DNA from 3 places in the Brevibacillus sp. FSL K6-2834 genome. Region 1 is predicted to be linked to each of the others. Evidence: riboswitches for the same ligand, from Rfam matches in the RefSeq annotation. Region 1 holds a riboswitch; each other region holds the start of a gene.
The links. Region 1 has a riboswitch for S-adenosylmethionine ahead of NST96_RS02490 (sugar ABC transporter substrate-binding protein). Riboswitches for the same ligand answer to the same signal wherever they lie in the genome.
Positions count from the first base shown of each region.

Region 1 (10,504 bases):
CTTCAACTGCTGGGACTGTGCCCATCCTGTCAGCGCTTGCTCTGACCAAAAGAGAAGGGAAACGATCAGGAACAGGAAGGGAAACTGGCTGAGCCAGATCCGTTTCCCCGTTTTCAGACTATGGCCCAGAAGAACTGAAATGGGCTGAGGTTGGATATTCGATGGCTGAATGATCATGGTCACGATTCCTTTCGTTAGCTTGTAATTTCCAGTCGATCGCCTATTTCAGTCTGCGTGTTGCGGATCGTATGGGCAGGCAGTTCGATAACATAGGCCGCCCTTTTTATAAACGGAGTATACCGCCATGGTTGCAGCTCCTCCATGAGATGGACGATCTCGCCGTGTTGATCGACAAACAGACAGTCAATGGAAAAACGCATAAACCAGGTATGGACAGCCTTGCACGGGTTTATGATCAATGCCTGTCCCTCCGGGAGCGTGCTTCTCCCGAGCAAGCCGAGCATCCTTGTGACCGACGTGTCGGCACATTTGGCCTGCTGTGCGATCATTCTGTTTTTCGTTGCATTCCAAATCTTCATAAACGCCCCTCCGGGCTGGATATTTTGCCCAATCTGGCATTTGTTCTACATCATAACAATTCTGGATTTTTCTATCAAGCCCATTGAGACGAGGCGGGATGACGAAAGGAAACGATTCAGACATGGCATGGAAAAAGTGGATGCGCATTCTCTTTCCGGAGCTTCAACTGCTTGACCATATACGGGAGCGAGGGTTTTCGGGGAAAAAGGCAGAGCGTCAGCAACAGCCCGAAACATCGCCATTTCGGCAGAGCGGGATGGCCGGGCAAAGCCAATCGCTAGCCTCGTCTGCGGGAAAAGAGACCTTTGGCCCTTTGGCCAGCGGAAGAGAGGCAGTGGCAGATACCGTCCGGGGGTGGAACAAGCATGCCTGGGTCCGGTCCCGGGCCGAGCTGGATGATCTTTTCCCGGCCATCATCGAAGAGGTTAACGGGCAAATCAACCGGCAGGAGCCGTTCGTCTACGAAGTGGCGATCGCCTACAAAAAAAGCTTTTTGCTTCGGGAAAGCGGAAAAGTCCAGCACAGGCTCCTGCTGGCCGGACCCGAAGGGACGGGCAAGCTGCGAACATTATCTTTGCTGCTCGATCAGTTTTGCCGAAAGCGGCTGTTGCCGTACGGCCACGTCACGACGGTCGATTTGGACAGATATGGTGAGCGGGAGGCACATACGCTGTTTCTCCTCGACTGTGCAAATGCCTTTCGGGACGGAATCGGGACGGTTTGCTTCAGAGGCATTGAGCGGGCTGGCCCGGAAATCGTCCAGTACGTTACGAAGCTGTTTGCAGATGGCTTGATCCGGACTCCGGAGGGGGGACAGATAGAGGCCTCCGACTACTTCCTGGTCCTCCATGTGGACCAGCCGTCTCCCAAAAGCGAAACAGCAGGAGCCGCTGAACAAATGGAGCGAAGGACGCTGGAGAAAATGATTTCGCCAGCCGTTCCGCAAGCCCTGGTAAAAAGTCTGGATACGTGCGCGTTCACTGCTGCCCCCGGCCTTGATACTCTGGCGAAGCTGCTGGGAGAAAGGTGTCTGGCGCAAGCAGAAAGGCTCGAAGCGGATATCCGGCTGACCCTTTCTTTTGAAGAGTCCGTTTTTCAAGAGCTCGCCAAACAGGTAGAACAGACAAAACGGTACGAGAAGGCGATTGAGGAATGGGTCACACATGTATTTACCCCGCAATTGCTGGACTGGAGAGCGAGAGGAGTGCTTCGTTCCGATCAGGAGGCGCTGGTGGCTTTCCGGGAGGGAGAGCTCGTTCTCGTCAGCGGAGCGGTCAGCTTGCCGCTGCCGGGTTTGGCGAGAGGGCAGGAGCAGGAGCTTTCAGAAGCTTTGCTGGAGCTGGAGCAGTTGACCGGATTGGACGCCGTTAAGAAATTCGTTCGAGAATGCCTGGATGTCGTGACGGCTGAAAAAAAGCGAAGCCTGACAGGCCAAACGAAGCTTCCCATGTCGATGCACATGGTGTTCTCAGGCAATCCGGGTACCGGAAAAACAACCGTAGCCAGGCTCGTGGCCCGCATCTGGAAAAGCATGGGGCTGCTGTCGGGCGGTCAGTTGGTCGAGGTGACCAGACAGGATCTCGTAGGCGAGTATATCGGCTCCACAGCCGCCAAAACCGCAGAAAGGATAAAGGAGGCGATTGGCGGCGTGCTGTTTATTGATGAGGCGTACACACTGTCCCGGGACCCTGCCGATCTGTACGGCCGGGAAGCCATCGATACACTGGTCAAAGCGATGGAGGACCACCGGGACCAGATGATCGTTATCCTGGCCGGCTATACACGGGAGATGGACGCCTTTCTGAAAGTGAATCCCGGTCTTCGCTCCCGCTTTCCGCTGCAGATCGAATTCCCCGACTACACGCCGGAAGAGATGGCGGAGCTTCTGGAGAGAATGGTAATCGGCCGCGGGTACGAAATCCATCCCGATGCCCGTCAGCATTTGCTCGGAATGATTGAAGGCAAGCAGGTAAGGGGCCGAAGCGATACCGGAAACGGGCGTCTGGTTCGCAACCTGTTTGAGGAAGCTGTGAGGAGGCAATCAGCTCGTCTGGCCCAGTTGGAAGCGGGGGCGGAAGAGTGGAGGTGGCTGCGAGCTGAAGACTGGGGCATCGGTGATAAGGAGCGCGGTACTGCAGAGAACATAATGGCCGAGCTGGAGGAGGAACTGGCTGCCGTCGTGGGATTGGAGCCGGTCAAATACATGGTCAGGTCTTTGGCGGCACAAATCCAGATCGCACAGCGGCGGAAAGCGGCCGGAATACCCGATGCGGCGGGACAGACGCTGCACATGATTTTCCAAGGGAATCCCGGAACAGGCAAGACGACGGTGGCCCGGATCATTGCGCGGCAGTTGTATCGATTGGGCGTAATCAAGCGGGATGAGCTGATTGAAACGGATCGCTCCGGGCTCGTCGCCGGTTATGTGGGGCAAACGGCACTCAAAACGCGGGAAGTCATCGAGCGTGCGCTGGGGGGTGTGCTCTTTATCGATGAAGCATACGCACTGGCGGGGGCCGAAGGTGACTTTGGCCGGGAAGCGATCGACACGCTGGTCAAGGCGATGGATGATTTTCGCGACAGTCTCGTCGTCATTCTGGCAGGCTACGGCGAGGATATGACCGGGTTTTTGGCAAGCAATCCCGGCTTGCGTTCACGGTTTCCGACGATCATTGAGTTTCCGGATTATACACCTGATGAATTGCTGCAAATCACCCGGCAATTGTTGGCGCAGCGAGGCTATGAGGCTTCTGCTGCGGCAGAGCGAGCCATGCGGCAGCAGTTTGTTCAGACGCAAGGGGACAAGATGGCGGGGAACGGACGCTTTGCCAGGAATCTGTGTGAACGGGCAATACGCTCGCACGCCATGCGCCTGAGCCGAAACAAACACGCAACCATACAAGAGCTGACCATGTTGGAAGAATGCGATGTGGTGGAGGAGGCTATCTATGAAAGCAGCTAAGGCGATGTTCGCGGTCTGTTTCTATCTGCTCCTGCTCCCCTGTGTACTGATCCTGGTCACCATGCCGCTGTTCTCTATCCTCGACATGATCGAGGTAGCCAAGTACGAGGCTCCCCGTCTGGGGTATCCCCTGATTGTGCTGGGAGTGATCGGCGGACTGCTGTTCGCATCCGTCCGGGTGGGAGCCTTGCGAACCTTGTACCGAAAATACCCGGTTTTGCTGCCTTTCCTGCATATCGCTTACTTTATGGCGATTGGAACATCTGCAGGTCTGGAAGTGATGAACCAGTGGGCAGACAGCTTGTTGTTTCCGAAGTGGCTGGCGATAGGAGGAGCGGTCGTGATTGTTCTGGTGACCCGGGTCTTCTTGTCTTACTGGTACTGCAAATATCCGATTAGTCTCACCGTGAGAAAGCAGGGGTGATGCAAGTGGAAGAGTCGCGCCGCATGTCAAGCAAGTCGGAGACGAGGGGAGATGCGCCTCGGTCATACGCTCCGGACAGCAGAAGCAAACCCGAGCCCCATGATGCGGTCCCCGGCGAAAAAGGAATCGGAAAATCATTTTTGCTGGCAACCATTTTGATTGCCGCGGCCGTCTTCTTTACGGGGGGACAGCCGGAGGGGGATGCCGCTCAGATCGTCAATAGCCGGGTCAGCACGTCCGTCGCAGCCGGTGAACAGTTGTTTGCCGAAGAGAATACGGCCGGTTTGGAAGCGAAGGATTTTGTCGTAGAGAGCCCTGCCGACGAAGCGGGGGAGGCAACCATGCTGATTTGGGATTTCAACGCCGAAGACGGAGATCAGATCGAGATCCTTGTCAATGGAAAGTCGGTATACCCCGTACTTACTTTGACGAATCAGCCGGCAGCGATCAGCGTTCCCGTCCCGAGCGTAGTGACGGTAAAAGGCCTAAAAGATGCCGGAGGAGGCATTTCGTACGCTGTGAAGCTTCCTCAGTCCGGTCTTGCTTACTTTAACGCCGTTTCTGTTCAAGGTGTAAATACCTATACGATAAACCTGAAGAATTAGGGGGTGCCACCATGTCCATACAATCGAATACCGGGGAGCCTACTACCCATTACATCAAAGTCGTACCGGCTGAATTGGAGCTGCATCCCGGTCAAACCGCACAGTTGAAGGCGTACCTCGTCTGGATGGATGGACGGGAGGAGGACATTACTGAGCAAGTACGCTGGAGCACAGATCAGCCACAGATTGGCACAGTAACCAAGGCAGGTGCTGTAACTGTAGGTGTGGTCGGAAACATGGTCGTCCTGGCCCAGTATGAGGGGCAGCGGACGGAAACGCACATCCAGGTGACGGCCGCCGCCGGACCAGTCAAAAAAAAGAAGAGCTGGGGCAATCGCAAAAGCCTGATCATCGGAGGAGCGATCGTGGCAGTCACGCTGATTATTAACGGCGTCGCACTGTCCCAGATGAGCGGCGGAAAAGGCGATTCGGCAAGTGCCCAGCCAGAACCCGCTCCGGCCAGCCAGACCTCCGAGAGCAAAGAACTGCCAGCAGAGGAGACGGAGGAGTTCAATGCCTACAGCCCGGCAAGTGACGGAGATAGAAAAGATATGCGCTCGTCCCTGTTTGGATTTGCCAAGGAAAAGGCAGTTGCAGCCATAGAGACAGCGTCGAGTCTCAGCGGGCAGGGGAAAGAGCTGGTTCCATCTGTTCCCCCAATGCCGCAGCCAGAGCTGCCAGCGGAACAGGCGGTACAACCGCCAGCAGAAGCGGCAGCGACGCCCAGCCCGGCGGCGACAGCGGAGACTGCCGCAAAAGCCGCTCCTCCGACAGTCGCAAAAAAAGAAGCCGCCCCCAGACCGAAGAAAGAAAGCCCAAAAAAGCAAAGCAAGCCGACTCCTAGCGTACAGCCGCAACCACAACCAGCAAAGCCCAGTCAGGTTGCAGCAAAGCCCGCCCAGCCAAAGCCGCAGCCAAAAGCCGCACCAGCCCCTGTGCTTGTACCGGTCCAGCAGAACGGGAAATGGGGCTATGTCAAACAGATCAATCCGTTTGACAAGGAGCTGGCGATTGCGTATCAATTCGACCATGCGACAAGCTTTTCCGAAGGGCTCGCTGTCGTGAAAAAGGGCGGGAAGTTCGGGTACATCAACGCCGAGGGAAGCCTCGTCATCGATTATCAGTACGAGTACGCCACGCCTTTTAAAAATGGCGTCGCCACAGTCAAACAGAACGGGAAGCTGATCCAGATCGATAAAACAGGAGCAGTCCACAAGTAAACGGAAATCCGATAATCGCATGGTATTCCCGTCCGTCAGCATCAGCACGATCACTTACCTAGGGAAAATGTTGCCCGAAGCATTATTTGGAAAGGAGTACTGAGAAATGTACAAACGTTATCTTGCCTGGATCGTTATGTTCGGTCTGTTCGTCCAAAGCTTTTTTGTCCCCGGCGCTTCTGCGGCTCCCGCATACTATGAGGATATTCAGGGGCATTGGGCCCAAAAGGAAATCGAGGAACTGAGCGCACTGAATGTTTACCGCCTCAAGTACGGGTATTTTCATCCGGACAATCCGGTTACCAGGGGCGAAGCGCTGGCTTTGCTGAACCGGGTGCTGGAAGGCATCTATGGTCCCTTGGAAACAGCCAAGCCAAATACGCATGTGGATCAACGGTTCTCTTATAAACAGGAAACGGAACAACTCCTTGCCAATATGCGCGCCATGCTAGACATACAAACCGGATTTGTCAATTCCTTCGATCCGGGAGAAAGCATGCTGTACTACCTGCACTTATCCGAACGTGGAGGTATGAAGCAGCCACAGAAGAACAACATCGACTGGTGGCTGTCCTCCGATTATTTGCAAAAGCCGTTGACCAGAGAAGAAGCGAGCATGATCCTGTTCCATGTCCTGGCTCCTTACAAAATGCGGGCGACAACCCTCAAGCTGGATGAAGTGAAGCCTTACTATACGGGCTACTATCTGTGGAAGCACGATCCCAAATACGAGGATACGGCATCGCCCTATGCGGCAGCGATTTCCGAATTCTATCTCTTTAACGCAGACAAAAATTTTGACCCGAAAAAACAAATGACACGAGCGCAGTTTGCCATCGTCCTGAAACGCTTGCATGATCTTTGGAAACGCGATACGCCTCAGCAGTTCAAGGAAACGCAGCTTCGCCAGAAAAACATCGTCAACCTCTTCCTCACCGCCGCCAATCAGGCGTATGTCCAGAAGGACCCGTCGCGGATCGGGCAGTTTTTCAGCAAGGACGCCCAAGAGTCACTGGAAGAGATCGCTCCGCTCCCTCTGCATGATTACAGCGGCAGCCTGGTGGTCAGGAAAGATGACAGCAATCCGAAGCGATTGTGGGTGACAGGAAGCTATCAGCATACGCTGACAGGAAATTATCAGGTGGAATACTCTTTGGAACAGGAAGAATCAAGCCCGTATGGCTGGAAGATCGTAAGAGTAAATTACCAGCAGAAGTAGTTGGGAATTTGTGGGGGGATTGGGTCAGGCGCTGGCTTTAGCAGTTGCAGTCCAGGTGAAAAATGCAATGGCTGCACATCCAACTAAAGCGATAAACAGCGATTGACCCGTAAAGCGAGCAAAAGAAGCGGACGGCCCATTCGAGAGCTGTCCGCTTTTCATTTTTCATCTTCTGCGGGAAACCGGGATGATTTGATCACGGGGATAGCGAATATTCCGGAAAAGGCAAAGGAGAGGTGCAAATGACAGAATCAACGGAAAGGGACTGCTTTCAAAGATTGGTTCAAAGGCTTGAACCCCAAAGCAAGCTGGTTCGCTCCTGGGAGTTGAAAGGCGGTGTCTCAGCGCAGGTGACGGCGCTTGAAATCGAGCAGCTTGACGGCAAAAGGAAAAAAATGGTTGTGCGCCGGCACGGTGCGGCAGACATTTCACAGAATCCCCATGTGGCGGCAGATGAATTCAAGCTGATGGAACTCCTGAAGTCTGTGGGGGTGGCCGCGCCAGTGCCATTTTTCCTGGATCAATCAGGCGAGATTTTTTCCACGCCGTACGTCGTGATTGAATACATCGAGGGAAAGACTGAGTTCACTCCTGCCGATGTGACCGACCACGTTTTCCAGCTAGCTGCGCAGCTTTCCAGGATTCACAGTGTGGACGTCTCGAAGCTGGATTTGTCCTTTTTGCCCAAACTGGAGAAGGCATGTACCGAGAAAATCGAAAAACGGCCGGCAATCACAGATGAATCGCTGGGTGAGGGACGCATTCGGGATGTGCTGGAGGCAGTCTGGCCATTTCCTTCGCGGAATCCATGCGTACTGCTGCATGGAGATTTTTGGCCAGGAAATGTAATGTGGAGGGACGGACAGCTTGCTGCAGTGATCGACTGGGAGGACGCGCAGCTCGGAGATCCGCTCGCGGATGTTGCCAACGCCAGACTGGAGATTCTGTGGGCATTCGGCATCGAGGCGATGCTTCGTTTTACCGGTCGCTATCAATCCTTGACGAAGTTCGATTTTACAGACCTGTCTTACTGGGATCTGTTCGCAGCTTTGCGCCCGGCTTCCAAAATATCCGACTGGGGACTCGATGCGTCTACGGAACAAAAGATGCGGGAGGAGCACAGTTGGTTTGTCGCCCAGGCATTTGAAAAGATAGGGACAGGGAAGGGGAAAAAATCCTAGTTGACAGGTTTGAAAGCAGCCATTATATTCTGTATATACAAAAGGTTTTGATATGAGAATATGAACTCTTATCCAGAGAAGGCTGAGGGACTGGCCCAATGAAGCCCGGCAACCTAGCGCAAAGGAACACGTTTCTTTTGAGCCAAGGTGCTAACTCCTACAGGTAGCGATACCTGACAGATGAGAGGCGAAAATCCGCTGATTTAAGCCTCTTTCATCTGGAAAGAGGCTTTTTTGATGGAGCAAATGGATGTCGATTCCGGTTCAAAACCGCAGAACAGCGTACCGTGTTACTTTAAAAAGGGGGTTTTCCGATATGAAAAAGAAGTTTAGTTTGATTGGATCGCTTATCCTTTCTGCGTCTCTTTTGCTGACAGCTTGCGGCGGGGGCAACAGCGCGTCTTCCGGAAACGGCGGAGCGGGTGGCGGCTCCGGCGAGAAAGCAAAACGGATCGCGCTCGTGATGCGGCAAAACGTAGGCACATTCTCGGCTCAGTACATTGCCGGCGTCAAAGCCGAAGTAGAAAAGAACGGCGGAGAGCTGACTGTTTTCAACGCAGATACCGATCTGTCCAAAATGGCTTCCAACCTGGATGCGGCGGTCAACCAGCGTTTCGACGGCATTCTGATTGACCACGGCACTGCAGAAGCACTGCAGCAAGGAGCAGAAAAGGCTGTGAAGCAAAACATCCCGCTCGTGCTGTTTGATACAGACATCAAGCTTCCCGGGGTTCCGGTAGTAGAGCAGGATGACCAGAAGCTGGCTGAGCTTAGCCTGGAGAAGCTGGCTGAAGATACCGGCGGCAAAGGAAACATCGTGAAAATTTGGGTGGCTGGCTTTGCACCGATGGAAAAACGCCAGATCACGTACGAAGCCTTTTTGAAGAAATATCCGGATATCAAGGAGGTTGCGGCTTTCGGCAGTGCCACCAACAACACCGCGCTGGATACGCAATCGCAGATGGAAGCCATTCTGAAGAAGTATCCAAACAAAGGAGATATTACAGCGGTCTGGGCTTCCTGGGATGAGTTCGCCAAAGGAGCGACCCGCGCCATTCAGCAAGCCGGCCGTACCGAGATCAAAGTATACTCGATCGATTTGAGCGACGAAGACCTGCAGCTCATGCAGGATCCCTCTACCTCGTGGGTAGCGACTGCAGCGGTAGACCCGGGCAACATCGGACGGATTCAAGCCCAAACCGTCTTCAAAAAAATCAACGGCGAGCAGGTGCCGGACAGCGTCAAACTGAATCCTGTGCTGGTCAAGCGAGACGATTTGCCGACGGACAAGAAAATCACGATGGGAGATCTCTCCCAGTACGTGAAAGAATGGGGCAAGTAATCCTGCATAGATGGTGTAGCGTAATCCCGTTGATCATCCATCAACGGGATTCTTCCTTAATAAGGGGGGACAGAAAATGACGACTTTGCAGATGAACGGCATCATGAAGCAGTTCTCTGGCGTACCCGCGCTCCGTTCCGTCGATTTCGAAGTGAAAGCGGGAGAAGTTCACGCTCTGCTCGGAGCCAACGGAGCGGGGAAGAGCACGCTGATGAAGATTTTGACGGGAGCCTATGTGGCGGACGGAGGCTCTATTGTGATTGATGGCAGGGAGGCCGCGATCCAGTCGCCGCAGGATGCCAAAGCGCTCGGGATTCAATGCGTCTATCAGGAAGTGGATACGGCGCTGATCCCGTACCTCAGTGTAGCGGAAAACATATTGCTCGATCGCCAAATCCAAGCAAAGGGCTTGATCAGCTGGCGCCGCTTGTATGAAGAGGCGGAAGCGATTCTCGCAAGGTTTGGCTTTTCCATTCCTGTGAAAAAGCAGGTGGAAGCCTGTACGCTGTCCGAAAAGCAGCTGATCCTGATCGCCCGGGCGACGGTACAGCAGGCCCGATTCATTATTTTTGACGAACCGACAGCTCCGCTCAGCAACACGGAAACAGAGCGGCTGTTTCAGATCATCGAGCAGTGCAAGCAAGCGGGGTTGGGCATTATCTACATCTCCCACCGGCTGCCGGAAATTTTTCAAATCTGCGACCGGATCACCGTCATGCGCGATGGACAACGGATCTCTACCAAAGAGACGGCGGACACAACGATGGACGAGGTCATCGCCGCGATGCTGGGCAAGACATTCTCCGAGGAGTTCCCGAAGACCCAGGTGCCGATCGGCGAGACCATCCTGGAAGTGAAAAACGCCAGAGGAGGCAAGGTTCGCCGAGCGGACCTGCATGTGCGCGAGGGAGAAATCGTCGGTGTCGTCGGCCTGGTTGGAGCAGGGAAGACGGAGCTGGCACGTCTGCTGTTCGGCGCGGATGAGTGGGAGGATGGCAAGCTGATTGTAAA
Region 1 covers NZ_CP151945.1:448,844-459,347, forward strand. Annotated here, with positions in the region: gene NST96_RS02450 (hypothetical protein) at 1-177, opposite strand, end outside; gene NST96_RS02455 (DUF192 domain-containing protein) at 195-539, opposite strand; gene NST96_RS02460 (AAA family ATPase) at 638-3,502, shown strand; gene NST96_RS02465 (hypothetical protein) at 3,489-3,926, shown strand; gene NST96_RS02470 (hypothetical protein) at 3,950-4,531, shown strand; gene NST96_RS02475 (WG repeat-containing protein) at 4,543-5,751, shown strand; gene NST96_RS02480 (S-layer homology domain-containing protein) at 5,858-6,970, shown strand; gene NST96_RS02485 (phosphotransferase family protein) at 7,213-8,151, shown strand; SAM riboswitch class I at 8,217-8,338, shown strand; gene NST96_RS02490 (sugar ABC transporter substrate-binding protein) at 8,468-9,493, shown strand; gene NST96_RS02495 (sugar ABC transporter ATP-binding protein) at 9,570-10,504, shown strand, end outside.

Region 2 (10,504 bases), 980 kb from region 1:
CCTGCTGCATCCTGCTTGAGCGCTTCTGCCTTATCTGTACGCTCCCACGGCACATTCAGATCGTTGCGGCCAAAATGGCCGTATGCCGCTGTCTGCTTGTAGATAGGACGACGCAGGTCAAGCTGCTTGATGATACCTGCAGGACGAAGATCAAAATGCTTGCGGATTAGTGTTACCAATTGGTCCTCGGCAATCTTGCCGGTCCCAAATGTATCTACGCTGATGGACACTGGCTGTGCGACACCAATTGCATAGGCCACTTGTACTTCGCATTTTTCAGCCAAGCCGGCAGCGACGATGTTCTTCGCTACATAGCGGGCTGCATATGCGCCGGAGCGGTCCACTTTTGTCGGGTCTTTTCCGGAGAAAGCACCACCGCCGTGACGAGCGTATCCGCCATAGGTGTCGACGATAATTTTGCGGCCTGTCAAACCGGCATCCCCTTGTGGTCCGCCAATAACAAAACGGCCAGTCGGGTTGATGAAGTATTTGGTCTCGGCATCCAGAAGCTCTGTTGGCACGACAGGCTTGATCACGTGCTCCATCAGGTCGTTCTTGATTTGTTCCAGAGTGGTTTCCGGAGCGTGCTGGGTAGAAATAACGATCGTATCAATACGAACCGGCTTATCGCCGTCGTATTCTACAGTCACCTGTGTTTTACCGTCTGGGCGCAGGTAGCTCAAAGTGCCGTTTTTACGCACTTCGGTCAGACGGCGAGCCAGCTGGTGAGCCATGCTGATCGGCAAAGGCATCAGTTCAGGAGTCTCGTTGCAGGCGAAACCAAACATCAGACCTTGGTCGCCGGCACCAATCGCTTCAATCTCAGCATCAGTCATTTTCCCTTCGCGGGCTTCCAGCGCCTGGTCTACACCGAGGGCGATATCGGCAGACTGCTCGCCGATAGCGGTCAGAACACCGCAAGTGTCGGCATCGAAACCAAACTTGGCGCGATCGTATCCGATTTCACGGATGGTGTCACGGACGAGCTTTTGAATATCCACGTACGTGTTCGTGGTGATTTCCCCTGCCACGAGTACCAGACCAGTGGTAACGGAAGTTTCGCATGCTACGCGAGCATTTGGATCCTTGGACAAAATGGCGTCCAGGATAGAGTCGGAAATTTGGTCACAAATCTTATCCGGATGACCTTCGGTGACGGATTCAGAAGTAAACAGACGACGACCTTTTTGCAAAGACATGTGTACTACCTCCTTTGACCTCATACAAATAGTGTGGTAGCCGAAACAGGTTCTTATTAGACGAAGGCACAAGCAAAAAAAAAACCTTTTCCTGTTTTAGAGGAAAAGGTGCTTGGTGTTTGCGTTCCCTACCCTCTTATCGGCCAGAACAGGTATCCGTTCTGCTGGTTAGCACCGCTCGAGTCGGTTGCCGGGCTTCATGGGGCCAGTCCCTCCGCCTGCTCTGGATAAGAGTATCCATTACGGATAATAGAATAATCGTTTTTATAGCCGGTGTCAATAAGCGCTTAGCGCAATTCGTATTTGCCGCGAACCATAATGTGCGCGACACCATTGTAGTTTGCATTCAAGCGCAATCCGCGATTGTCCGAACGGGCGATCAAGAGCAGATGATTGGCAGCCACCTGAGCTCCCGCTCGCAGGTCCTTGCCCTCGGTAATATCTGTCAAGCCATCGCCTTTATCGCCGGCTACTGCTTGTACTTTTCCCGTACGGACGATAAATTCCGTACCCTCAAAACCGTACAGCGTCTGCCCCGGGTGCAGCTCAACCACTGTCAACCCCGTCGAGACGGATGCACCGCCTGTGCCTGCGCCTCCGCCAAGAGCTTTTTGAATTTGCTGATCCACATAGCTTTTGGTGACGACCGGATCATCCGCTGAGCCCGGGACACCGGAAACGCCGTCTGCCATCGCCTGCGAAGCAAAGACCCCCATCCCGACAATTGCTATGGCGAGGATTCCCTTGGTTGCTTTTTTCATTTATGTTCTCTCCTTTTCCATAGAGTTACAAACTGTAAGCCTTCGCCAGCAGGACGACCACCTCTGCACGTGTAGCTCTTCCCTGCGGCTTGAACGTCCGTCCGTAACCGCTTATCCACTTTTTCGCCGTCAGCGCCTCAATGGCGGGAGACGCCCAGTGACTTGTCGGCACGTCGGTAAACGATGACCTGCTGCGATTATAGAGCACGAGATTATTTGCTCTGGCTACCATCAGTGCCATTTCTGCCCGTGTGATCGATTGATCCGGCAGCATGGTGCTGTTTGGATAGCCGCTGATGATGCCGAGCTGGTGGGCAGTCAGCAGATTGCCATAGGCCCAGTGATTTTTAGAAAGATCCTTGAACGGATTTCTGCCTGTATACGTAACGATATTCATCCCTTTGGCCCGCATGGACTGGATCAGCATCGTCGCAAACTGGCCTCGAGTCACCGACTGGTCAGGCTTGAAGGTCGAATCATCAAAGCCTTTGACGACTCCCTTCGTGCTGAGTCTGGCGATCTCGTTGCGGGCCCAGTGCGTGGAAATATCACGATAACCCGCGATCAAAGGCTGCTTGGTCAAAGTCAGCCGGTACGAATCGTATTTAAACGGCAATGTGGTTGTCAGACGGATATAATACTTGCCCGGCTTCAGCTTCATGCCAAGCACCTCTTTGCCCAGATCGGACAGCTGCGCTACGTCGTTCGTGGCAAAGAGCGAGTAGTTCAATGTATCCGAACCGTACAGCTCCAGCCGCATCCCTGTCGATACGGGAACGAACGGAGCGCGTATGCTGACGTAGGATTCGGAATCGACCGTAAATTGGAACCAGTCCTGATCGGTATGAGTAGGCAAGGTTCCTGTCATCAGCGTTCCGTTGGCCAAAGGTGACGCCTGGCGATATGTATCGTTGGGCTCATTGGTATCCTTCCGAATCGGCGTATAGGACACGTCCAGCTTGTACTCGCCGTTCACCTGATTTCGCCAGTACTCGGTCAGCCTGATGTAGTATTTGCCCGGCGATACTTCCTTTTGGGCGCGCTCGGTCGGGTCATTCCGGTCGCCTTTGTCAAATTCTTCAAAGGCTTGTCCCTCTTTGCCGATCTTCATGTTCAGGTCGATCCGCTTGGTATCGGCAGTGACTGTTACGTTTAGCCGGCCGTATTCGCGGACATAGTAAGAAAACCAGTCCTCGTCGCCCTCTTCATGGAAGTTCCCGATTACGGAAATTTGGTTGCCTACCAGCGGGCGGGCCGTATCCATTGTATTGTTGCGCTCATACTTGTCCGGATTGATCGTAAACCGGCTGGTCAACAGATAGGTAAAGCCCTTCACACCGAAGCTTCGCTCCATCCTGATGTACATTCTACCAGCTTTCACCGGTACAGTCAGCGTGTCTCCGTTCCCTATGTAATAGGTAGAAGCTTCGCGATTTTCAGGGAAAAAGGTAGCAGCCAGCGCGGTTGTATTCGTTGAAGTGACAGTTGCGACCAGTGTCACTTTTCCGTCATAGGGAATATCCATGAAATACCAGTCCATTTTGTCGGACTCGGACAAACTCGCCCTCAGCTGTGATTCAATCGGAAAAGCCTTGGCCTGACTCCGAGTATTATTTGGTTCATGAAAATCCATAGACAGCTTTTCGGTAATGGCTCGATTGACATCGACCAGTCCATATCCTGTTTGCCGGTCCCACCCTTTCTCACCGAGATCCTCAGCCGTCTGGTACAAGAGCTGGCGTACATCCAGCGGCGTCATATTCGGATTGCGCTCCAGCACCAATGCCGCAGCGCCCGCTACCTGAGGAGCTGCGGCTGACGTGCCGCTAAATGCTCCATATTTCCCCTTGGGCTTGGTCGTGTAGATATTAAAACCCGGAGCGACGAGATTCAACTCCGGCCCTGTGTTTGAATCATAGAGCGGCTTCAGGTTTCCTTTTACAGCTCCAACTGCAATTACGGTTGGATAAGCAGCCGGATAGGCAACCCGGTTCGCTTCGTTTCCGCTGGCGGCCACTACAACTACTCCACTAGCTTCTGCTCGCTGGATGGCGGCCGTCAACGACTTTGAATAGGAGAGACTACTCACGGACATCAGAATGATTTTGGCTCCTCGATCAATCGCGACGTTAATTCCTTTTGCAAGCAGCTCTACATCTGTCTCGCCGTACTTGTTCAAGACCTTGATAGGCAAAACCCTTGCATGCCTTAAAACCCCCGAGACTCCGATGCCGTTATTCCCTCTGGCCGCCAATATGCCAGTAACAGCGGTACCATGTCCGTTTTGGCTGTCATCCTGGGCAGATTTCCCCGGCTCAACCAGGTTGATTCCCGGAAGGATGTTTCCTTTCAAATCGGGATGGTTATGGTCTACTCCCGTATCAAGGACGGCAATAGTAACTGTGCTCCCAGTAACTTTTCTCCAGGCCTGATCAGCTTTGATTTGCCTCAAATGAGTCTGATTGTTGATATATTCGTCATTGGTAATGGCAGCCTTCGCCCTCTGGCTTCCCCCAAATGCAGCCATTAACCCTACTGAGACAGCGACAACTGTTAAAATAAATTTCCTCATGTAACTACAGTCCTTCCTCCCTTTTCTCAACCGAAAAAGGAATACAGGTGTTTGAGCTTGTTTTTACAAAAAAGCCCGCTCCCTTGTAGCCTATTCTATTCATTTAGCATAGCGGAACGATAGTGTGAAACGCAACCCTATTCAGGGAATCACTGGAAATCGGATGCGATAGAAAAACCCCTTTTCGCGATGCGAAAAGGGGAGGGTTCTTACTGCAGAAATCCGTTTGACTTGGTTGACTTGGTTGCATCATACACTTTGGATTCCTTCTGCTTCTCGTAAGCTTTCGGAATAAAGACCGTGCACTCTTCCACGGAAAAATCTTGTTTCTTGATCGACGAAGCCGGGATCTGGAACGCAATTACGCGGAAAGCCTTTGGATCTACCTTCATGTTTTCCAATGTGTAGCTGACACGGGCGATATCTTCGCCGTTTGCATCATGAACAACAATCGGAACTTCGGTAAAGTCCAGGCGTTTGTCCAAGCCGTTTCGAAACAGTACAACTACTTTAAGACCGCCGTTTTCCCCTTTTTTCAGTCCCAATGCCTTCAGGTCTACCTTGCCCTCTTCGACTGGATTGGCAGCAAGCTGCTGACGGTAGTATTCCATTTCATCCATTTCCAATTCTCCTCCTGCTACTACAGATTCACCCGATTGTTTCCCCGGTCTTTGATAGCCCAGCGTAAGCGGGACCTCCTCCTCCGGCAGATCGGAAAATTCATCCCAGCGGAACAAAAACTCGCACGGGCGGCTGGACTCATCGCCAATCGGTCCAAAAGTCATCATGTCAAAGCCCTTGCTGGCTACAACCTTTCCCTCGGGTGTCTTCAGGTCCAGCCGCAGTCGGTCCAGCAAAATGCTTTGCTCCGTCGCGTTGCGAATATAAGTGAGTACGAGATAACCATCCCTTGTCACCTGTGTGTAGAAAGGAAAAATCCCGACCTCATCCCGAATAATTGGCGGGAGCTGATCATGCACAAAACGGAGCAGCTCCGCTTCTTCTTCATCGAGGTTATCCCAAGGACCATTAAGGCTGAGAAACAGCTCCTTCGATGGTATACGGTTAGAAGATTGCTCAGGATCATCAAGACCAGACACGCCGAGATAAATCTCCTTGTGCAGATTCTCCTGGATTTCTTCTCTCACCGCCTCCAGGCTCTCCTTGGAGCCAAACCAGTTTTCCAATAACCAACTCATGCAGTATCCTCCTCATACGACAGCTTCAATGATTGCCATTGCCCTTGCTTTACGTAACCTCCAGCGTCCACTGCTGAAGATTTGCATCTGGCTTTTTCACCATATCTGCCGGGAAAACAAGTACCCATGGACGACTCGTTCTAGGACGAACTTGCATTCTGCTGGCGTCAATTGCGCCAGAGGCTACTACTTCGCCCTCCGAATCAGTAATCTTGATTCGCAAGATGTTCGGGCGAAAATCTTCCTCGAGCCCGTTGCGAACAAGTATTCCGGCGACCAATCGTCCATCCTTTGCCTTTGTAATATCAAACCCGATAATTTCTACTGTACCCGGCTCTATAGGGGAGATGTCAAATGTAAGTTTCTCCAAGAGCTTTTTCTGGCGGTCCGTCATTCTAGCTTCCATTTCCGGATCCAATTCAAGCTCTTGCGGCCATACATACGGGTTTTTGTTGGCCTTCATCATGATTTTCCAGTTCTTGAATGTAAAATCTTCATGCAAATAGGATTCTGGCGGAAAATGAACTTCCCAAGGTCGGCTCGTGAACGGAGGAATGGTTCCCACTTCGCTCAGATCAATACGTTGCCGGGCAAATGGGTTGCCATCAAAGTAGATGGCCAATTGAATCTGTTTAAAAGTCACAGGCAGATGTGTGCCATTGCGAATAAAGAAAGCAACAGTTACACCGCCAGTCGGCTGCGGCATCAAGCTAAACCCGGTAACGCCGACAGAGCCAAATGCTATCTCAGGCAGCTCCGCCTGCAAGAAACGGAGTGTATACTTTTTTTCGTTATCCAGCAGTTCTTCCCACGCCGGATGCAAAGAAAGCTCTGTTCTTACCTTACTCTCAAGCACCTGCTGAGTATCCTGCTGTTCCGATTGCTCCTTGACTACTTCCTGATCATCAAAATCATCGAGGTCAAGCGCAGATTCTTCCCGGAGTTCTTTTTTCAAGTCTTCCTGGGGAGCCTCTTGTCCTGACTTTTTGTCCTTAAAGTTTTTAAAAAAGGATAACATGTACATCCTCCTCACCTGTCCGAAGCACGAACGATGACTATTTTCTATGATAAAGGTTTTGGCCGATCGGGGTCAAATCGGGAATTTACTCCACCTGCGCTCCCTGCGGGATACTTACCCTCCAGCGGGACAGATCCGGGTCTTCTATCAGTATGCTCTCTTTTGGGAAGATGAACATCCACGGTTTGCTTGTGTTTGAACGTACAGTAAGTCCACCGAGTTCAAACATGCCGACGGCAACCGTCTGTCCGCTGGCATCGTAGAGGGCCAAAGGAAGCTTTTCGAAAGAGAGCGACTGCGTGGAACCATTGCGGATCAGCAACATCGCATGCAAGGCTCCTTCTTCAGAACGGCGAACCTGCACACTCTGAATATTGACCTCACCTTCTTTCAGAGCCGGCAGTCGTTTCGCCAGATCGATCAGGGCTTCTTTTTGAGAATCAGAAAGCTCGCGAATCCAGGATTCTTCCAACTCCAGCTGCTGCGGAAGCACCATTTTTTTCTGAGCCAGCTCAAACGCAATTTTCCAGTTGTTCAACAAGACATTTACTTGCTGGAAGTTTTCGCTCAGAAACACAAATGACCATGGCCGTGCTGAATGGGCCGGTATTTCTCCTATCTCCGAGAAGTCAAACTTCTGGCGGGTAAACAGCTCATCCTCGCCGAACAGGATAACGAGCGTCATCTCTTGTAAACGTACGGGATGGTCCATACCATTTCGCAAAAAGGCAGTTACCTCAATCCCCTGGTCATGAGGTACCAGAGACATGCCAGCCAGCGATATTTTGCCAGGCTCCATCGGCGGCAGTTCCTGTGCCATGAAGGACAACGCATACTTTTCCGAAGTATTCAAGCTCTTCTCCCATGATTCATGCAAGGAGAGCTTCGTAATTCCACTTCCAACTGCCGATTTCTTGGCAGTGCTTGCCGATTTGTCTGAAGACAGTCCCGTATCCTGAGCGGAGAGGACCGATTCCTCACGCAAATGTTCCTTTATTGCTTCCGGTGTCGGCGTTTTTCCCATCAGATTTTTCAAAAAGGATAGCATGTCTTCGCTCCCAACTTTTCTCTACATCTATATAGAGATTCTATTCGTTTTCAACTATAGCACAGTGAAACTCCAATGCAACATCGAAAACTTGGTATTCTGATACATTGCAGATAATTTTTCCATTATACTATTTGACGCAGCAAAGACGAAAGAGTCGCGGTTAAAATGAACAGAAAACAATCATTGTATTTGTACAATATCTGAATAAGTACGACACAAACATTGACAATGACCCGGACAAAATTGAAACAAAAAGGGCCGTCTAAAGACAGGCCCTCTCTGAAAAAAGCTATAATATAGAAAGTAATTACTGATTGGTGGCATCCGTTTCCGTATTCACGGTCGTTGTACTGCTTCCAGAGATTGTCGTTGCCGCATCGCCTGCCGGCTTCTCGATATCGACCGTTCCAGCACTTGCAGCCGTTCCTGTCGCAGCGGCAGAACCATCGGCAGTTTGTCCAGCGGAAGACTCTGTAGTTGATGGGGCTTTGGTTCCTTCTGCAGCCGGCGCTTCTGTACCCGTTGCCGTTTCAGTCGATTGCTGATCTTCGATGATGATGATGTCGCCTGTCTCTTGATAGTCGACTTTCGCGTTCAGCTTTTCACCGATGAACCGCAGCGGCAGGAAGACGCGGCCGTTTTTCACGATTGGCTTGGTGTCCAGCTTGATCTTCTCACCGTTTACGACTGCTTCTCCCGAGTCGAGATGAAGAACGATCTTGTTTTCGCCGCGCACTACTTCGACTGTGCGGGTTTCCGGGCTCCAGTTCACTTCTGCCTTCAGCGAAGCGCTAATCGCGCGTACCGGCACCAGTGCACGTCCTTTTTCAAGGAAAGGAGCTGTATCCATTACGACCTCTTTGCCGTTGATGAACGTCTTCAGTCCCGCTTCACCTGATTTTTGGTACAGCTCGCCCAATTTTTGATAGACTTCCTTGTCACCGGGCCTGTAGAAACGGTCGAGCAGCTCCTTCTGGACCTCAAGCGCCTGCTTCAGCTCAGACTGTGCTTCCAGCTGCTTGGTCAGCTCCTCGTATTTCGCTCGCAGCTCTTCGGTCACTTCCTGGCTTTTTTTCAGTTGAACCCGCAGCTCGATCAGCTCTTTTTTTGTTTTTACCGCTTGCTGGATCGCTTCTTTTTTGCCAGCTTGGCTACTCGGAAGCCCTGTGGCCGGATCGATCGCACCGGCTGCCTTTTCCGCTGCTTTCTTGGCAGCTTCTGCCGCCTTTTCTTCGGCTTTTTTTGCTGCTTCTGCGGCCTTTTCCTCAGCCTTTTTCACAGCCTCTGCTGCTTTTTCCTGTGCTTTTTTTGCATCCTCAGCAGCTTTTTCCTGTGCCTTCTTGGCATCTTCAGCAGCCTTTTCGGCAGCTTTTTCAAGCTCCTTCTTGGCTTTCTCCAGTTCCTTATTCGCTTTTTCTTCTGCCTTTTGTTTATCTTCTTCGGCCTTCTGTTTTTCCTTCTCGGCCTTTTCCTGTGCTTTTTCCTTTTCCTTCTCTGCTTTTTCTTTCTCTTTTTCAGCTTTCTCTTTTTCCTCTTTTACCGGCTTATCAGCGTGCACCGCGCCGATAGGAGCTGCAACGAGCAGAGCCAGGATCAAACTTGCGGAAACCAGTTTTTTCATTGGATGTCCCCTCCGTGAAGTAATGAAAAATTGTATTATCTTTTTATATCGGCGAGAGCCGCGACAATTATTACAGATGGCGAAATATTTTGAACCGGAGATATCTATTTATGACTGCAAGCTATCATTTCCCGCTATTTTTCAGAAACCTGGCAGGCGAGCTGACCATCAGAAATCTGACCGGTTTGTCCGTTCGATTGTACCAATTGTGCGGCGTGGATGATTCCATATGGACGCTGTCGCCCGGATACAAGTCGTGTTCTTCGCTTCCCATCAGGAGCGTAAGTATGCCCTCCAACACATAAAGAAATTCTTGCCCTTTGTGTGCAAAAGGGGCCCCTTTTTCGTCATCCGGAAGCAGCGTGACCAAGATCGGCTCAAACAAAGGTGCGGGAAGATCGGCTGACAAGTCTTTGTACATAAAACGCGATTGCTCTGAGTGAAGCTCGTCCCCGCTTCCCTTGCGCAAAATGTATGATTTCGGACTCTTTTCCTGCGGGAAAAAATAGCTGGGGCTCACATCCAACGCTTCCGAGATTTTCGTGAGAGACTCCAAAGTGACTGATGACTTGGATCGCTCCACCTGGGACAGAAAGCTGATGGACAATTCTGTCTTCTCCGCCACCTGCTTGAGCGTCAGCTTTCGTTCCAGACGACGCGCTTTCATTCGTTTTCCGATGTTTTGTTCCATAGACTTCCCTCGCAAGGTTACTGAGTTATCCCTATCCTATCACACCTGACTCTTGAAAACAGTGCAAGAAAACGGGTGCCCGACAGATCGTTCTCCTTTTTCACAACTCAGAAACAAAAGTTTCTCTCGATAAAATATTTTGATTATTGAAACATATATCAACAAGTCTTATAATTCTTTTAACGCCGAATTGAAGTGACACTTCAATTTATTGCTTCTCAGTCTGTACAGCAAGAGATGGCCGCTCATTCTGACCTCATTCAGTAGCGATTACAGTACAAAGGAGGTAGCTGTCAAGATGGCACAAGTTCAAACGGAGGTTTCCAAACGGTTGCAAAACAAAGCGTTAGTCGCAAGCCTGGTCGGAAGCTCCATCGAATGGTTCGATTTCT
Region 2 covers NZ_CP151945.1:5,131,145-5,141,648, forward strand. Annotated here, with positions in the region: gene metK (methionine adenosyltransferase) at 1-1,193, opposite strand, end outside; SAM riboswitch class I at 1,333-1,433, opposite strand; gene NST96_RS24925 (hypothetical protein) at 1,487-1,960, opposite strand; gene NST96_RS24930 (S8 family serine peptidase) at 1,986-4,532, opposite strand; gene NST96_RS24935 (SLAP domain-containing protein) at 4,742-5,731, opposite strand; gene NST96_RS24940 (SLAP domain-containing protein) at 5,781-6,749, opposite strand; gene NST96_RS24945 (accessory Sec system S-layer assembly protein) at 6,835-7,797, opposite strand; gene NST96_RS24950 (copper amine oxidase N-terminal domain-containing protein) at 8,108-9,421, opposite strand; gene NST96_RS24955 (XRE family transcriptional regulator) at 9,546-10,112, opposite strand; gene NST96_RS24960 (MFS transporter) at 10,411-10,504, shown strand, end outside.
Region 2: another riboswitch for S-adenosylmethionine. It lies ahead of metK (methionine adenosyltransferase); the one in region 1 lies ahead of NST96_RS02490 (sugar ABC transporter substrate-binding protein).

Region 3 (10,504 bases), 2.5 Mb from region 1:
ACCTGATTGATCCTGCCCATGATCCGTTAATCGACGGAATTGCCCGGGCCTACAACATCTCTGTACTCTGGCAGGACAAAGACGTGTAAAAAACCATACGCTACCCGAAGGATGCACGCATGGCTGTTTGCGAACGTTGTATCCCATCTCTGTCAATCGCCAATCGTATCGAAACGAAAACCGATCACCTTGTCATCGTGAATGCTGAATAGCGCCTTGTACTTGCTTCCTTGAAGCGACACTTCCTGCCCGGGCTTCGCCTGGCCATACAGCTCCTGCAAGCGTTGGAAGCTGTCATAGACAGCCAATCCGCGATTCGTGGCAAATTGGGCGGCTTTTTCCGGAGGAACGCCTCCGACTGCGATCGATTTCAAGACACCTTGCTTCACCATGACTATCAGTTGGGTATCGTCGACCAGGAGCAATCCCATGACAACGGTACCGGCTCCGGAAGCCATTTGGTCCAACGTATAGCTCTCTCTCGTCACAGCATCCATAAAATCGGCCTTTGCCGGCTTCAGGACGTCCATCGCCTCTTTGACGTTTTGTCCCAAATAAATGCCGCGAATGCCGTATTCTTGCGGATTTTCCGGATCAAATGCGGCGGACAATCCTCCCTTTGCCGATTCAGCCGATCCGCACGCCTGAAGCAGAAAGACTGTCAGCAGGAAGCAAATTGCCAAAAGTCCGTACTTTCTTCTCATGCCTGCTTCTCCCTTTTTTTCTCAAAATTGCACAAGGCTATCTTATCGCAAGAGCTGTGCAAGGGGCAATAGAGCGTACGGTACCCGGGAAAGGGAAAAGGATGCCTCCTATTGCTTCGGGCCGCTCACCTTTTGCCGCGGCTTGTTGGGGATATGGTTTCCGTTCATATTATGCTTCCAGCACTCGAGAATTTTTAGGAGCGACGCAAAAAACGGAGAGCCGAAGACTGCGACGATTCCCCACATCCACGTACCCAACTGCCAGGAGTTCTCTACAAAAGCAGATGGGGCACCGACTAGAATCAAAGCCGGGTCTAGCCGGAGAAAACCAAAAATCAGACCGGCTGCGACAACAGAGATGAGCAAATTCAGGAATTTTTTGTAGTGGGAAAGCCGGGCAGCATGATTGTGATCCTCCAGCCTGTCTTCTTTTGCTTCGTAATCTGTATTTAGAAAAGGTACGACCGATTTGACAGCCTCTGTCACCCCTGCGGCCGCGCTGGAAACCGCCGTGATGTAAATCAAAAAAGAAATAGATGTATCCAGTGTAACCATGCTTCACTCCCCCCTTGCTTCATCTTTATGGGGAAAGAGACAACCATAGCACATTCGGATATTTTCACCAGCGACAATTTCAAGTAACATTTTTTTGTATGGATACGAAGATGGAAGGCGGTAATGCGAATGAACATTGCACATGCTTGGGATCATTACGATGTAGTCCGCAGTCTTACGCTTGCTACGCTGCAGGCAACGAAGGAAGAGCAGGCCGACATTGTGCCGGAAGGGTTTTCCAACAATATCCGCTGGAATATTGGCCACGTTTTATTTACCCAGGATGCTCTGCTCTACGGGGGAAAAGCTCCGCACCTCCCCGAATCTTATGCGGCCCTGTTCGGCCCCGGCACAAAACCTGCCGATTGGCAAGGGGAGCTTCCTACCCTGGAAACATTGAACCAACAATTGGCAGAGCAAACGGAACGGATTAAAAAAGAGTTTGCCGATCGCTTTGAAGAAAAGCTTCCCAGCCCGTTCAACCTTCGCGGAAAAGCCGAAATCGATACATTTGGGGGCATGTTTTTATTCAGCTTGTACCATGAAGGCATGCACGCAAGCACGGTTACATTGTTGAGAAAAGCTCTGCAAAATCAAGCTTAGCCGTTTGCCCGGGATACCGGGCTTTTTCTTTTGCCTGACAGGAAGTCAAAAAAAATACCACCCGAGAGGTGGCTAAGAGTTTATGGCAGTTCGACCTTGCTGAAATTAAGTATTTGATTGAATATTCAGAACTGAAATCACCACGGGCAGGCCCATTGTGGACCACCATTCAGACATACGCAATCCGGATGAGGTTTTGGCGCTTTGCAGCCAGCGCAAGCTTCCGAATTTGCCGTGACTGAAGAGGACAGCGTAAAAACCAGAGCTGCTCCGAGTAGAATACCAGCCAGTTTTTTCATTGTTTTCACCTCCTTATTTACTATATATTCACTATATTCCATATATTCCCTTTATCGAAAAAGCACTTTATTTGTCGATTCGTTGTCTATCTTTTTACCAAAAGATTGCTGATCGCGTTTTTAGCCATAAATCAAAACCGCTCCCAAATTGGGAGCGGCCGTGTCGAACCCGTTGCTATGGGGTAGTACCGATTATTCTCTTTAGCTCCTCAACCTCCGTAACAGAGTTTGTCTTACCTAAAGAGTACGGTGTCCGCCAGTTCGATCGATATCGAGAGCGTGATCATGACCATCCACGGTTCTTCGCCTCCTGGAAGGCTTTCGCCGATTTTGATTCATGGATCATCGGGTTCGACAATCCTAGTATGTCCGGATTCGCTTGCACTATGCACACTTACAGCAAGTCTGCCGCAAGCTGTGCCAGAACGCTGCGCTCCCCTTTTTCCAAGCGGATATGACCAGCCAGTTTCTGATCCTTAAACATCTCCACCACGTACGTAAGTCCATTGTTGCTCTCGTCCAGGTATGGATGGTCGATCTGCTCTGGATCTCCCATCAATACGATCTTCGACCCTTCCCCCACCCTAGTCAAAATGGTTTTCACTTCATGCTTTGTCAGGTTTTGCGCTTCATCAATGATAATGTACTGCTCCGGAATGGAACGCCCGCGGATATACGTCAGCGCTTCTACCTGAATGCTGCCCATCCCTGCCAATATTTTGTCAAGGTCACCGGAGCGTTTTGTATTGAACAAATACTCCAAATTATCGTAAATCGGCTGCATCCAGGGACGAAGCTTCTCTTCCTTCTCACCGGGCAAATAGCCAATGTCTTTCCCCAACGGGACGATTGGCCTTGCTACAAGCAGCTTCTTGTATGTTTGCAAATCTTCAATTTGCAAAAGCCCCGCGGCCAATGCCAGCAAGGTCTTCCCGGTACCCGCTTTTCCTGTCATCGTCACCAGCGGAATATCCTCTCGCAAGAGCAATTCGAAAGCCATCCGCTGCTGGACATTGCGGGCCCTGATTCCCCAGATCGGATCGTCGTCAGCGACCAGCATCTCCAGATTCTTTCCATCGATGTCAACCTTCCCGATAGCCGATATGGACGGATTCAACTCATCCTTCAGCACCAGGAACTGATGGGGATAAAAACGCTGCTGCGGAAAACAGGTGGAAAGTGACAACTTTCGGCTGCCGTAATAATTTTTGATGATTTCCGGGGCAACCTGCATTTTGTGATAACCACTGTAAATGTGGGAATACTCGCCGACGACGCGGTCCGAAAGAAAGTCCTCGGCAATCAGTCCAAGCGCATCAGCTTTCACTCGCATCAGGGCATCCTTCGAGACGAGTATGACAGGGCGTGGTTGAGGCAAGAGGTTTTCTTCTTCCTGCAAGTTAAGCGCTACCGCCAGAATGCGGTTGTCATTGGTCATTTCCGTAAATTGCTTTTGAAGCTTGGCAAGCGAGGAATGGTTCAATTCGACGCGCAATAGCGCACCCGTTTCCAAAAGGATGCCTTGATGCAGATGCCCCAATTCGCGAAAGCTGTCAAACAGCCGCGACACATAACGAGCGTTGCGGCCAATCTCGTCCATATAGCGCTTTTTGGAATCAATTTCTTCCAACACCACGGCGGGTATGACGATTTCGTTATCCGCAAAGGAAAACATCGCTCGTGGATCTTGCAGGAGTACGTTGGTGTCCAGCACGTAGATTTTCTTCAAAATCTCGCCTCCTATTACCCATCTGTTATACCCTATGCAATTGCGGGTGGGATGCTCAGTAGCCGCGACGTGATGTACTACAGTCTATGTCGGCAAGAGTGAAGATAGACGAGTCCCGCATGAAAAGGTGGACAGGAGAACAAAATACAGATAATCATGCATGACTTGTGTGGGAGCAACTTAAGAAGCGAAGGAGAATGACCGTGAAGCGGACAGCCGTACTTGTACTCAGTGTCAGCCTGCTGCTCTCCGCCTGCATGTCTGGCAACAAGCCTCCCGGGAATCAAGCAGCACCGCAGCCCGGGAAACGGGCAGATGAAACGCAGCGCGTACAGCAAACAGCACCGTCCCCTGGCTATAACCAATCGTCACAAGCTACTGCAGACCGGCTGGTTCAACTGGCCACCCGTGTACCAAACGTAAAGGATGCCACCGCTGTTGTATTGGGCAAATGGGCTGTTATCGGCATCGACGTCAACGCCCACCTGGATCGACCTGAAGTAGGGGTCATCAAATATACAGTGGCAGAAGCCTTGAAGGAAGATCCCCAAGGCGCCACTGCGCTCGTAACGGCCGATCCCGACATCGTTCAACGCTTGCGGGAAATGTCCACTGATATGCAAAAAGGCCGGCCCGTGGCGGGTATTGCGGAAGAATTGGCTGATATTGTCGGACGCATCATTCCCCAAGCCCCTCGCGATGTTCAAATGAAAGAGGAAGCGCCATCCAGAGAAAACGAACAACGCCTGAACAACAGCGGCAACGCAAAACCGGAAGGAAATCGCAAAATACCGGTCAACCGGCAGTAAAAAGCTCCTCAATAAAAAGGCATTCTCCCGGTTATGCCCCGGAGAATGCCTTGCTTTTGCTTTCAGATAAAGCGGCCTCTACACCTTCAAGCGCCTGTTCCAGGTCGCGGACGAGGTCGTCAGCGTCTTCCAGTCCGGCGGATAAGCGAATCAATCCGTCCGTTATACCGCGACGCTCTCTTTCTGCCGCTGGCATAGCGGCATGTGACATCATCGCCGGATACGACAGAATGGTTTCTACGGCTCCGAGACTGACCGCTACGATCGGAAGCGTAACCCGATCAAACAAAGCCTTCGCCCGCTCTCTGCTGCCCACATCAAAGGACAGCACGGCTCCGTGGCCGCTCGCCTGCCTCGATTGGAGCTGGTGGCCGGGATGACCCGCTAGTCCCGTATAATGTACCTTTGCAACGGAAGGATGATTTGCGAGCCATCGAGCGATCTTTTCCGCTGTTTGGGTGCTTACATCCAGTCTGGCTTTCAGCGATTTCAGCCCGCGCATCACCAGCCAGGAATCCTGCGCTCCGAGTACCGCTCCCATGCCGTTTTGGATAAAGTAAAGCTGTTCACCCAGCTCAGCATCCTTGGTAACAGCCAGCCCTGCAACGACATCGCTGTGGCCGCCGATGAACTTCGTCGCTGAGTGGATGACGATATCTGCTCCGAGTTCAAGCGGACGCTGGTAGTACGGGGTCAGAAACGTATTGTCGACAATGACTATGATATTCTTGGCCTTTGCGATATGGCAGACAGCTGCGATGTCTGTCACCTTCAACGTCGGATTAGAAGGTGTCTCCAGGTAGATCCCGCGAGTGCGAGGAGTGACGGCTCTCTCCACTGCCTCTACGCAGGTCGTATCCACGAACGTAACGTCAATATTCATGCGGGACAACACTTTGGTCAAAAAGCGATACGTTCCGCCGTAGACATCTTCTGCCACGACAACATGATCGCCCGCGGAAAACAGCATAAACACGCTGGAAATCGCGGCCATGCCGGAAGCAAATGCAAATCCCCGCGCACCGCCCTCCAGGACGGCAATCGCCTCTTCCAATGCATGCCGGGTCGGGTTGCCGGACCGCGCATAGTCGTATGCGCCCGGACGGTCCAAATCCGCTTGGTGAAACGTAGATGCCTGGTAAATCGGCGTGGATGCCGCACCGGTCACCGGATCGAAACAAGATGTCCCGTGAAGCAGTTTCGTGGCAAATTTCATCGTCTACACCCTTCCGCTACCAGACTTGCATCGAGAGCCTGTATCAAATCATGAATCAAATCATCCGGATGTTCAACTCCTACCGACAATCGCAGCAAACGATCACAGACCCCGACGTATTCTCGAATTTTTTGCGGAATGTCGGCATGAGTCTGTGTCGCCGGATACGTGCACAAAGACTCGACGCCTCCCAGACTCTCCGCAAAAGAGATGATGCGCAAGTTTTCCAAAAACGGCCCCACCTGAGCAGAGAAGCGAACGCGGAAGGACACCATGCCGCTGTAACCGGTCGCCTGTTTGCTCTGAATCTCGTAGCCGGGATGATCGTCCAATCCCGGATAGAATACATCGGTGACCGCCGGATGCTCCCGCAGTTCGCGCGCAACCTGGAGAGCATTGCTCTGATGTCGCTCCATACGCAAAGCGAGCGTCTTCATGCCTCTGACCAGCAGCCAGCAATCCTGTGGGCCGAGGGTTGCACCGATGGAATTGTGCAAAAACCGGACCTTTTCAGACAACTCAGCGCCTTTTGTCACAATCAGGCCAGCCAGCACGTCATTGTGGCCTCCAAGATATTTCGTCCCGCTATGGAGCACCAGATCTGCCCCCAGCTCCAGTGGACGCTGATAGTACGGCGTCATAAAGGTATTGTCCACGATGGTCAGCAAACCGCTTCGTTTGGCGATCCCGGCTACGCAAGCGATATCCGTTATTTGCATCAGCGGATTTGTCGGCGTCTCGATGAGAACGGCTTTTGTCTCCGGACGGATCGCGCCCGCAAATGCCTGAAGATCGCGCAGATCAACATAGCTGAACTGGAGCCCGTAGCGGGAAAGGACCTGCTCAAAAAGACGGTATGTCCCACCGTATAAATCAAGCGAAACGATCAAATGGTCGCCTTGAGAAAAAAGTCCCATGACTGTGTGAATCGCTGCCATCCCGGAAGCACAGGCAAAACCGGCATCACCGCACTCGGCCTCTGCGATCGCCTCCTCCAGCACCTTGCGTGTCGGATTGGCCGTACGGGTGTAATCGTATCCGGTACTTTGACCAAGAGACGGGTGGCGGTAAGCGGTCGCATAGTAAACCGGGAAGCTTACCGCGCCCGTGATCGTATCACGACCTACCCCCGCCTGTACCAGTTTCGTTTCCAGATGCATAGCAATCTCTCCCTCTGCTTTGATGTTGAGGGCATGAAAAAGCCCTCTTTTCTTTTGAAAAGAAGGCTTTGTTTACGTCGCCGCAAGCAAACCCTTCTCATCTTTCAGAGCATGATTTGCTCTGCAGGAATTAGCACCAGTATCGTCCTGTTAACAGGAAAATTGGTTGCCGGGCATCATCGGGCCAGTCCCTCCGCCTCTCTGGATAAGAAGTTTGCTATTCAATTTGTTGATCCTAATACTAACGGAAATATCGAGTGATTGTCAACAGATATTTCCTCTTCGTTTTCACCCGTTTTCTCTGTTACTCCGCTTTGCGCAGTGCTGTCATCACCTGATTGTCCAGCTTCGCCGCCGCATTTTTATCATATGTTTTTTCATACTGCGGTTCTACGGAGATACGGGAACCGTAGAACATGACATCACGCACCGCCTCAATGGTAACCTCCACCATCGCCAGCTTCAGGGGAACCTCCTCCATCCGCTCACTCTTCAATACAGCCCTTCCGTTAATGGCATAAGAAGAGCCAGCACCAATCAAATGCAGAACCACTTGTGGCTGCTTGGCGATATTGGTCAAGATGCGTGAACGGTTGTCTACCGCAAACCGGATGACTTGCGGCGATGCCGCAAACGTCCAGGAAAGCGAGCTGAGCGATGGCGCCCCAGACTCATGGTCAATGGTGCCCAATGTGATAAACCGCTCCTGCTGCAACAACCCGAACAGTTCCTCCGAAAGCGTTTGGGATACGGTCTCAGCCATTCCGAAGCCTCCTTGTGTAAGTTTTGTACGTCTATTGTACCCGCCAAGGAAGAGATAGGCAAACCTTTCCGGCATGCGCTTGATTCTTCCCCTTTTTTTCCCTACACTGTTACTTAACTGGTAACCATAGGAGACAGGAGGAGAAACCAGATGTCACAAAGCCCCACAGACCGCCTGTTGTCAAAGATTGACCAGCTCCTCGAAGAAATTCAGGAGGCACGCAAATTAAATGACCGGATGGACAAAATCGCCATGTTTTTAGAGGATATCCGTCTGGCAGATGTCATTCAAAATTATACAGCCCCGCGCAAGCTGCTTTGGATCAATTTCCTGGCAGGTCTGGCACGGGGCCTGGGACTGACGATCGGAACAGCCATCGTACTGGCCATTCTCGGTTCCGTCCTGAGCAAATTCCTCTCGATTCCCATCATCGGGGACTACATCAGCCAACTGATGGATTATGTCTCCACCTACCGTCAGCCCTAGTCAAATGGAATGATTGGCAAGCTGCCCGGAGCAGAAAGAAGATTGCCATTCGCGGTCGCTCAAGAATGCAACGGATTAGTCGTTGTCGCGATCGTCGTTATCGTCATCGTCTCCGTCATCGTCATGGCCATGCTTTTTCCAGTAGCCATACGCATTTCCGTTCGGATGCTTTTTGTCTTTGTCCTTCTTTTTCTTATCTTTATCTTTATCGTCATCAACTTCGTTTACTGGCGTACCGTGAGGAATGTCAGCTTGTGCTACGACCTTCCCGTCAACGACTACTTCCAGATGGACGGACTTGGCGCTGTAAGAACGATTTTTGTAAGAGAGCTCCACTTCGAACTCCCCGTCATCGTCTATCTTGACCTCGTGTTTTTTGCCGTCCGGAGCGATTACATACAGCTTCGCTTTTTGGTTTTTGGAGAATCCTGCGATTTCCCCTTCTACTTCAATTTCCTTATCTTTGGCGTCAAGCTTGGCGGTTCCGGTAATTTTGTATTGGGCAGGCTTCGGCTTTTCCGGCTTGGTCGGTTTATCCGGCTTGTTGACAACAAGCAGATCGACGGATTCCGAATCAAGCTTCTTGCCGTCCTTGTACACCTCAATCAATACTTTCCCTTTGTCAGCCTCTACATCCTTCATGGTGACTGAATAGGAGCCGACACCGTCCCACAGCTTTTTCACGCCGGCGCCTCTCTTGTCTCCGTCATAGGTCACGACTACTTTGCCTGCCGTAAGGTTTACAATGCCGTTTACTTTCAATTCACCCTTTTTGCTATCCAAAACAGCCTGCGTATGAATCAAAACATCGGAATCTACAACAGTTCCCGAGTTGATCCGCACTTCGCGGGTATCGACCAGTTTGTCGTTGACGTAAGCTTTCACTGTCGCGTATTGCGGAGTCGCACTCACAGTGGCCGCAAAGCTCACCGAAAAGCTGTCGTTGGCCGTTGGCACGACTTCGATGCTGTCGCCATTTGGCTTGACAACCACGACTTTGGTTACTTCATCCGTTACTTCACCTTTCAGGTAGGTGGTGCTTTCTTTTGTCTCTGGAGTTAGGCTGACAAAGCCCTGCTCGGTTTCGTCAAAACGTACTTCGAGGTAAATATCGGAATAGTACTCCTTGTAAATCCGGTTCCACTCCGCCTCATTTTGCTCAATGTACGTTTGCATTTTTACGTCGAGATTCAGTTTGTCCACTACAATGTACAAGTGATCTGCCTGCGTTTTCAGCAACAGATTGAGCGTGGCCGGATCGTTTGTTGCCAGCTCTTTCAGATTGTAGCGAGTCACTTGCTTGCCTTCTTCATTCATGACAACCTTGATCGCACTGCTGCTTCCGGTTGTACTGGCATTGGCCAGCAGCGGCGTTACGCCCCCAATTATCGTAGCGGCAGCCACAACTGCCAGCACGGGCCTGGTCATGTATTTTTTCATTGATGTACTTCCCCTTTCCATGTTTTCCCTCAATGCCCTGGGCACAGTTACAGACGAGGGCAACCTTGGAAAAGTTGCAGAAATAAAAAATAGGGCCCCGCCAAAGCATGCAAGGCGGAGCCATCTTGTTTCAGAACAGTGATTATGATTCATTGTATCGCGGTTCAAGCTCGATTGCCCTCAGCAGGGATTCTGCCTCCTCACGATCGTATCTCCGTTCGACCTTCTCTTGATTGCATAGAACGGAAACCACGTAGCTGTCTTCATTTGCCTCGTAGGTCAGGTTGCTCGCCTGATGATCCTCTTTGAGAATGGCCTCAAAAAAGGCGGCAGTATCAGCGGCGGAGCGATCGTCCGGACGAGCATCCGCAACAATCCTGATCTGCAGCCAATTGGCCAATGCATCCTCACGCTTCACGTGCGCTCCCCCTCACTTTCTGCTGCTTCCTTCCGGCTTAATTCTGACCTTGACGATCACCAGGATGGCAATCGCTACGAGCAGGGCGCTTTTCACAGGCAGCTGCACATCCAGAATGCCAAAGATCAGAGCGCCGATAAAGAGCAGTACGTAAAGCAAAATTGTTTTTAAAATGGGCATTCGCACACGAGTGGCAAATCCCATGTAATAGACAAGTATCAATTGTACAAAAATGATCCACACCCGGTTATGATCAGCCCACATCCGAAAGCTGTCATAAGCCGAAAGTCCCTCCGTTGAAGAAGGAGCATAGGTAGAAACA
Region 3 covers NZ_CP151945.1:3,627,623-3,638,126, forward strand. Annotated here, with positions in the region: gene NST96_RS17955 (hypothetical protein) at 1-89, shown strand, start outside; gene NST96_RS17960 (hypothetical protein) at 153-704, opposite strand; gene NST96_RS17965 (hypothetical protein) at 813-1,259, opposite strand; gene NST96_RS17970 (DinB family protein) at 1,389-1,862, shown strand; gene NST96_RS17975 (PhoH family protein) at 2,556-3,890, opposite strand; gene NST96_RS17980 (YhcN/YlaJ family sporulation lipoprotein) at 4,088-4,699, shown strand; gene NST96_RS17985 (aminotransferase class I/II-fold pyridoxal phosphate-dependent enzyme) at 4,731-5,915, opposite strand; gene NST96_RS17990 (aminotransferase class I/II-fold pyridoxal phosphate-dependent enzyme) at 5,912-7,075, opposite strand; SAM riboswitch class I at 7,170-7,287, opposite strand; gene NST96_RS17995 (pyridoxamine 5'-phosphate oxidase family protein) at 7,380-7,838, opposite strand; gene NST96_RS18000 (DUF5665 domain-containing protein) at 7,989-8,324, shown strand; gene NST96_RS18005 (hypothetical protein) at 8,400-9,764, opposite strand; gene NST96_RS18010 (hypothetical protein) at 9,907-10,182, opposite strand; gene NST96_RS18015 (YlaH-like family protein) at 10,195-10,504, opposite strand, start outside.
Region 3: another riboswitch for S-adenosylmethionine. It lies ahead of NST96_RS17990 (aminotransferase class I/II-fold pyridoxal phosphate-dependent enzyme); the one in region 1 lies ahead of NST96_RS02490 (sugar ABC transporter substrate-binding protein).